DNA from 2 places in the Salipaludibacillus agaradhaerens genome. Region 2 is predicted to be linked to the other one. Evidence: a T-box and tRNA genes for the amino acid it is inferred to sense, from the RefSeq annotation. Region 2 holds a T-box; the other holds one or more tRNA genes.
What was found. The T-box of region 2 lies ahead of ileS (isoleucine--tRNA ligase). A T-box ahead of a tRNA ligase gene usually reads a tRNA of that ligase, here a tRNA-Ile.

Region 1: it encodes a tRNA-Ile, which carries the amino acid that the T-box ahead of ileS (isoleucine--tRNA ligase) is inferred to sense. The anticodon was not compared.

Annotation. Positions count from the first base shown of each region.
Region 1 covers NZ_KV917378.1:3,744,938-3,749,045, reverse strand. The annotation lists partial or broken gene BK581_RS17240 (IS3 family transposase) at 523-1,684, shown strand; tRNA gene BK581_RS17235 (tRNA-Glu) at 1,805-1,879, opposite strand; tRNA gene BK581_RS17230 (tRNA-Ser) at 1,891-1,981, opposite strand; tRNA gene BK581_RS17225 (tRNA-Asn) at 1,986-2,060, opposite strand; tRNA gene BK581_RS17220 (tRNA-Ile) at 2,064-2,140, opposite strand; tRNA gene BK581_RS17215 (tRNA-Gly) at 2,157-2,230, opposite strand; tRNA gene BK581_RS17210 (tRNA-Arg) at 2,315-2,391, opposite strand; tRNA gene BK581_RS17205 (tRNA-Gly) at 2,393-2,467, opposite strand; tRNA gene BK581_RS17200 (tRNA-Gln) at 2,477-2,551, opposite strand; tRNA gene BK581_RS17195 (tRNA-His) at 2,568-2,643, opposite strand; tRNA gene BK581_RS17190 (tRNA-Trp) at 2,655-2,728, opposite strand; tRNA gene BK581_RS17185 (tRNA-Tyr) at 2,733-2,817, opposite strand; tRNA gene BK581_RS17180 (tRNA-Asp) at 3,088-3,163, opposite strand; tRNA gene BK581_RS17175 (tRNA-Ser) at 3,169-3,261, opposite strand; tRNA gene BK581_RS17170 (tRNA-Met) at 3,271-3,347, opposite strand; tRNA gene BK581_RS17165 (tRNA-Ala) at 3,376-3,451, opposite strand; rRNA gene rrf (5S ribosomal RNA) at 3,510-3,626, opposite strand; rRNA gene BK581_RS17155 (23S ribosomal RNA) at 3,709-4,108, opposite strand, start outside.
Region 2 covers NZ_KV917378.1:142,341-146,448, forward strand. The annotation lists gene BK581_RS00710 (YlmH family RNA-binding protein) at 1-423, shown strand, start outside; gene BK581_RS00715 (DivIVA domain-containing protein) at 505-1,008, shown strand; T-box leader at 1,150-1,393, shown strand; gene ileS (isoleucine--tRNA ligase) at 1,490-4,108, shown strand, end outside.

The DNA of each region.
Region 1 (4,108 bases), 3.6 Mb from region 2:
ATAATCCTCCTTAACTTTTATTAAAAACAATCATAGCCTACACTTATTTCGGACCTACTCATGAAAGTCTTTTTGAACACGTCGTCGTACACGATCTAATGCCCAATAATATAGTGACAGAAGTGGAAGCGATTCGCGATAATGACTGGACAACCTATTCCTTTCTCCACAGCAGATTTAAATGAACATCTCATGGCCACCACGATCACTTGGACATGGCCCCCTTTTTCCTTAAATAGCTTTTCACTGTTTTACAGAAAGGTCACGCATTATATCCAACAGTTTTCTTTTTTGAATTTTCTCCATCATTATAACTTGATGTTTTTCTTTTCCATCAAAATGACTTTGTTCAATCCCCCCCCATCATACATCACAAACTATAATACCACATTATCCGAGGAAATTAAGTCTAAATAAAAACCCCCGAAAGCATTAGTAGAGTGACCTAATTAAATGAGACAAGGAAAAAACACCCCCATAGTCGTATATAAACTTAACGACAAATTTGGAGGTGTTTTTCTTATGGGCCGAAAAAATAATGTTTATCCAGAAGAAATAAAAAAAGAGGTTATTCGATTAAAGTTAACAGGAGAGTATACGAATAAAGAATTGATGGCACGCTTTGGCATTAAAAATAAAACACAGATTAAGACTTGGATGAGATGGTATAGAAAAGGAGAAGAACAACGATTAGCTCAACCTGCTGGAAAGCAGTATAAGTATGGAAAAGGATCAGAGGATATGAGCGAAATTGACCTGTTAAAAAGAAAATTGTCCTATTATGAAATGAGAGAAGAACTGTTGGGAAAGTACCAGGAAATCGAAAGGAAGTGGTGCCAGAAGCATTCGTAGAATTGGTTGAAATATTGAAGTCTAAATACACGATTACGTCGATTTGTGATTGTTTGAATGTTCCCAGTCAACTTATTATCGTTGGAGAAAGACATCTTGGAAACCTAAACCTTTAGAACAATTGGTATTAACTATTTGTAAAGAATTTAAATATAGAGTCGGGCATCGAATGGTGAGGGATCTTCTTAAAAAGGAACATCATATTAACGTCAATCGAAACACCGTTCAGAAGATCATGCAGAAGTTTAATATCCAATGTCGCGTAAAGCCAAAGCGACAATCCTATATAGCTGGGGAAAGTAAACTTGTGGTTGGGAACCTGTTAGAACAACATTTCTCCGCAGAGAGTTCGAATCAAAAGTGGGTGACTGACATTACATACTTACCTTATGGTGAAAAGATGCTATATTTATCAACCATAATGGACTTGTATAACAACGAAATTATTGCCTATCGAATCAGTGATAAACAAGATCTCTCGCTCGTGATAAACACTTTAGAAGATGCTTGTAGAGGTAGGGAGACTTATGGCGTCCTATTACACAGTGACCAAGGAGCTCAGTATACATCCTATAAATTTCAAGAAAAAGCAAAAGAAAAAGGCATTACCACAAGCATGTCTCGGAAAGGCAACTGCTTTGATAATGCCGTCATTGAATCCTTCCATTCCTCACTAAAGTCGGAAGAATTCAGCACTCAGCAACGAGTGCACCTTACAAATTCTATTGTACTAGAAAAAGTAGAAACGTACATGTATTATTACAATTATATACGACCATTTAAAAAGTTAAACTGCCATACCCCAGTAGAATTCAGGAGTATGGCAGCCTAGGTGTTTTTTTAAATCTCATTTTTCTAGGTCAGTTCATTAGCTTTTTCGAGGGTTCACACTAAGTTAATAACTTAGTGTTTATTTAACTAAAGGTATTGTGTATTAGAAATAGATAAATAATGGTGACCCGTACGGGATTCGAACCCGTGTTACCGCCGTGAAAGGGCGGTGTCTTAACCACTTGACCAACGGGCCAAACAAAAAAGTGGCGGAGAAGGAGGGATTTGAACCCTCGCGCCGTTTACACGACCTACACCCTTAGCAGGGGCGCCCCTTCAGCCACTTGGGTACTTCTCCTTAATGGCTCCACAGGTAGGATTCGAACCTACGACCGATCGGTTAACAGCCGATTGCTCTACCACTGAGCTACTGTGGAATATGGTGGGCCTAAGTGGACTCGAACCACCGACCTCACGCTTATCAGGCGTGCGCTCTAACCAGCTGAGCTATAGGCCCACAAAGAAAAATAAAGTGGAGCGGGTGAAGGGAATCGAACCCTCGTCATCAGCTTGGAAGGCTGAGGTTTTACCACTAAACTACACCCGCATGTGATTATATTTAGATTTTAGAATTATATCCTTGAAGAATGTTATGACTGCTTATGTACTTAGCAAATTAGAAAATTTAAAATGGCGCGCCCGAGAGGAGTCGAACCCCTAACCTTCTGATCCGTAGTCAGACACTCTATCCAATTGAGCTACGGGCGCATGGAGCGGGAAACGGGATTCGAACCCGCGACCCCCACCTTGGCAAGGTGGTGCTCTACCACTGAGCTATTCCCGCATATTAAAATGGCAGGCCCAGCAGGATTCGAACCTGCGCGTCACGGAATCAAAATCCGATGCCTTACCGCTTGGCTATGGGCCTATAAAGATTAAATTAATGGGGCGGCTGATGGGAATCGAACCCACGAATGCCGGAACCACAATCCGGTGCGTTAACCACTTCGCCACAACCGCCATAAAAATGATGGCAGGGGTAGTAGGAATCGAACCCACATCAAAGGTTTTGGAGACCTTCGTTTTACCATTAAACTATACCCCTGTGATGGTGGAGGGGGAGAGATTCGAACTCCCGAACCCGTAGGGAGCGGATTTACAGTCCGCCGCGTTTAGCCACTTCGCTACCCCTCCAAATTTTCTTGTCGATAAGCTACGAATTTCTTCGTCAGCTTCGTTCTCTCATTCCTTCACGTATACTAAATACGCTCTGTCACTCTTTCTCTCGCTTCCTTGACCTTCTTGCTTCTCGCCAAGAAAATAGTGATAAGCTACGAATTTCTTCGTCAGCTTCGTTCTCTCATTCCTTCACGTATACTAAATACGCTGTCATTCTTTCTCTCACTTCCTTGACCTTCTTGCTTCTCGTCAAAAAAATATGAGCTAATACAAAACATTAAAAAATGGCGGTCCCGACGGGAATCGAACCCGCGATCTCCTGCGTGACAGGCAGGCATGTTAACCGCTACACCACGGGACCTTTTATGGCGGAGGAAGAGGGATTCGAACCCCCGCGGGCCGTGAAGCCCCTGTCGGTTTTCAAGACCGATCCCTTCAGCCAGACTTGGGTATTCCTCCGAAATTTCATGGTAGCGGCGGAGGGGATCGAACCCCCGACCTCACGGGTATGAACCGTACGCTCTAGCCAGCTGAGCTACACCGCCACAATTTAACAGATTATTTAAATAATAATGGTGGAGCCTAGCGGGATCGAACCGCTGACCTCCTGCGTGCAAAGCAGGCGCTCTCCCAGCTGAGCTAAGGCCCCAAATAAACATCCTCTTATAAACATTCCAAATATGTAAACGCTTATATTTAGATAATATGCTCAGCGACGTCCTACTTTCACAGGGGGAGAGCCCCCAACTATCATCGGCGCTGGAGAGCTTAACTACCGTGTTCGGCATGGGAACGGGTGTGACCTCTCCGCGATTGTCACTGAACATATCAAGGTCTTATCGACCTTTCAAAACTGGATAACGGGACTGATAGGACATCATGTCTTAGAGAAAAGACGACTTGCTTTTGGTTAAGCCCTCGATCGATTAGTATCTCTCAGCTCCACATGTTGCCATGCGTCCACCCGAGACCTATCAACCTCATCTTCTCTGAGGGATCTTACTCACATAAAGTGATGGGAAATCTCATCTTGAGGGGGGCTTCATGCTTAGATGCTTTCAGCACTTATCCCTGCCACACGTAGCTACCCAGCCATGCTCCTGGCGGAACAACTGGTACACCAGCGGTGTGTCCATCCCGGTCCTCTCGTACTAAGGACAGCTCCTCTCAAATTTCCTGCGCCCGCGACGGATAGGGACCGAACTGTCTCACGACGTTCTGAACCCAGCTCGCGTGCCGCTTTAATGGGCGAACAGCCCAACCCTTGGGACCTACTTCAGCCCCAGGATGCGACGAGCCGACATCG
Region 2 (4,108 bases):
GAAAAATTTGGTGATATTATCTCCGATCAAGAACATTTTCAACTCATTTTGGCTAAAGAAGTGGCTGAGTATGTTCAAATGAATTTGCAAACGGTTGGAAAGACTAATGTCATGTTGCGTGAATTACCGGAAGAAAACGTGCTACCTTTTAAACAAGAGAGAGATGAGCGAGCTGTTACTGTCTCCTCTCTAAGACTAGATACTGTGCTTTCCGAGGCATTCCACATATCGAGAGCAAAAATTAAGCCGGCTGTGTCTGGTGAAAAGGTAAAGGTGAATTGGAAAGTAGTTGATGACCCATCTTATCAGCTCACAGAAGGTGACATGTTGTCGTTAAGAGGTAAAGGAAGGTGTGAAATCGTCCAGTTTGACGGAGAAACAAAAAAAGGGAAGTATCGCCTCATATTAGGTTTCCCAAAATAAGATTAACGTCATACAAAGGAATTATCCTAAATTGTGTCGAATATCAGGACATAATCAACAACTACTCGGAGGTGTTTTTCTGTGCCATTAACTCCCTTAGATATTCATAATAAGGAATTTGCAAGAGGTTTTAGAGGCTATGATGAAGATGAAGTAAATGAGTTTTTAGATCAAATGATTAAAGATTATGAAATGGTCATTAGAGAAAAGAAAGAACTTTATGACAGAGTTCAAGAGCTGGAAGAAAAGCTTGAGCACTTCTCAAATATTGAAATGACTTTGAATAAATCTATTCTCGTAGCTCAGGAAACAGCAGAAGATGTGAAACGCAATGCTGATAAGGAAGCCAAATTGATTATTAAAGAATCGGAGAAAAATGCTGATCGAATTATTAATGAAGCATTGACTAAATCTCGTAAGGTTGCCCTAGAAATAGAAGAATTAAAAAAGCAGGCGTCGGTGTATCGCATGCGCTTTAAAATGCTTCTAGAGGCGCAGCTTGAGATGTTAGGAAATGAAGATTGGGATGATTTATCTCATTCATTGAACGAGCGAGAAGAGGAAGAACATTACGAAAATATTTAATCGGTCTTGACGTACTAAAACACCTTCCCTTATACTTTAAGAAGATTTTTACACATAACCCCATGACCTACTTAGACTTTAAATCTTTTATCTTGCATTAAATAAATTGATTATTGTGGGTCATATGTGACAATGATAGTTATATAAGCGTTGAAAGGGCCAGTAAAAACATGTAGTATGGCAAAAGCGAGCCGGTGGTGGTGGAAGTCCGGTGCCAAGCATGTTTTGAATATCTCCCTGGAGCTGTGTTCTGAACGAAAAGAATTCTTTTCTAATAGGTAACACCGGATCATAACCGTTATCTGATGCTTGAGTGAGTAACTTGCTTTTGAATAAGTAAGGAGCTTATGAGGGTGGTACCGCGGGTTTACTTCTCGTCCCTTTCTGAGGGCGAGGAGTTTTTTGTTGTGAAAATACCGCGAGAACAATGATGACGACAGTAAGTTGTAAATGTGTAAAGAAAATGATTGGAGGCTATTAAATGGATTACAAAGATACGTTACTTATGCCCAAAACAGATTTCCCGATGAGAGGGAACCTTCCGAATCGGGAACCCGAGATGCAAACAGCATGGGATGAGGAAAAAATTTATGAACAAGTCCAAAAGCGAACGGAAGGACGTCCGTTATTTATTTTGCATGACGGTCCCCCTTACGCCAATGGGGATATTCATATGGGTCATGCATTAAACAAGATTTTAAAAGATTTCATCGTACGCTATAAATCGATGAGCGGTTACCATGCACCTTACGTGCCGGGCTGGGATACGCACGGGCTTCCTATTGAAACAGCACTAACGAAAAAAGGAAAAGTTGATAGAAAAAAATTAACGGTGGCGGAATTCCGCCAAAAATGCGAGGAATATGCACTTGAGCAAGTAGAGCGACAAAAAGAGCAGTTTAAACGGCTTGGTGTCCGTGGTGATTGGGATAATCCCTATGTAACCTTGACGCATGATTTTGAAGCACAACAAATTAAAGTCTTTGGTGACATGGCAAAGAAAGGTTATATTTACAAAGGTAAAAAACCTGTTTATTGGTCACCATCATCTGAATCAGCTTTGGCAGAAGCAGAGATCGAGTATCACGATAAACGTTCGCCATCAATTTATGTAGCTTTTGATGTTACTGAAGGAAACGGTGTTTTGGCAGGTGATGAGAAATTTGTCATTTGGACGACTACACCTTGGACGATTCCAGCTAACTTAGCTATTGCTCTTCATCCTGAGTTAACGTACGCTTCCGTCAAAGTAGGAGAAGCTACTTATATTGTAGCTAAAGAGCTAATTGAACAGCTTGCGAAAGAGTTTGAATGGGACCATTACGAGATCGCTCAAACATTCAGTGGTAGTGACTTGGAAAGAATAAAAGCTAAACACCCTCTTTACGATCGGGAAGCGCTTGTCATTCTTGGAGATCATGTGACCTTAGATGCTGGTACTGGTTGTGTACATACAGCTCCAGGACACGGGGAAGACGACTATCTCGTGGGGCAAACATACGGCCTTGATGTGTTATGTCCAGTAAACGACAAAGGTGTCTTTACGGATGAAGCACCAATGTTTGAAGGTTTATTCTATGATGAAGCGAATAAAGTGATCACTGAGAAGTTAGAAGAAGCAGGGGCCTTATTAAAGCTCTCGTTTATTACACACTCTTACCCCCACGATTGGCGCACGAAGAAGCCAGTGATTTTCCGAGCGACTGCTCAGTGGTTTGCATCAATTAAAGATTTTAGAGAAGATCTTCTCCGTGAAATAGAGGCGGTTCAATGGTTACCGAAATGGGGAGAAACCCGACTTTATAACATGGTTCGTGATAGAGGAGATTGGTGTATTTCTCGTCAGCGGGCTTGGGGTGTCCCTATTCCAATTTTTTATGGCGAAGATGGCGAACCAATTATTACAGATGAAACAATTGATCACGTCTCACAACTGTTTCGTGAGCATGGATCAAATATTTGGTTTGAGTGGGAAACGAAAGACTTGCTTCCAAAAGGCTTTACTTCTCCACATAGTCCGAATGGCAACTTTACTAAAGAAATGGACATTATGGATGTATGGTTTGATTCAGGGTCTTCCCATCAAGCGGTATTAGAAGAACGGGATGATCTGACACGTCCAGCAGATATCTATTTAGAAGGCTCTGATCAATATAGAGGTTGGTTTAACTCGTCCTTGTCTACAGCAGTAGCAGTGACTGGAAAAGCACCATATAAAGCTGTGATTAGTCATGGCTTCACTTTAGACGGAGTCGGAAAGAAAATGAGTAAATCCCTTGGGAACACGATCATTCCTAACAAAGTCATGAAGCAACTCGGTGCAGATATTTTACGTTTATGGGTTGCCTCGGTTGATTATCAAGCTGATGTTCGCGTGTCAGATGATATTTTAAAACAAGTGGCGGAAGTCTATAGGAAAATCCGTAATACTTTTAGATTCCTTTTAGGTAACTTAGCTGACTTTGATCCAACTACAAATACAGTAGCTTATGATAAGTTATCAGAAGTTGATCAATACATGCTCGTAAAACTAAATGACCTTGTCAGTGACGTGAAAAAGGGGTATGAAGATTATCAGTTCGCTAACGTGTATAATAAAATTCACAACTTTTGTACAGTAGAATTAAGTTCCTTCTACATGGATATTGCAAAAGACACCCTATATATTAGACATGCTGATCACATCAGTCGAAGACGAATTCAAACAGTTATGTACGAGACTCTAACGGCACTAGTAAAGCTCGTTTCTCCTATTTTATCTCATACAGCAGATGAAGTTTGGAAGCATATCCCTGCGGTGAGTGAAACGAGTGTGCAGCTAACTGACATGCCTGAAGCTCAAACATTTACGAATGTTTCTGATTTGTGCCGTAAATGGGACCGATTTATGGTTCTGCGAGATGATGTCTTAAAGGCACTGGAAGAAGCACGTGCTGATAAAGGGATTAAGAAGAGTCTCCATGCACATGTGACAGTATATGCTAGTGATGAAGATCGCACCCTTCTTGATTCAATTGAGGATCTGCATAAACTATTTATTACATCCGGAACGACAATTGCTTCTCGTGAGACAGGTCTCCCAGCAGAAAGCGTGGAGTAT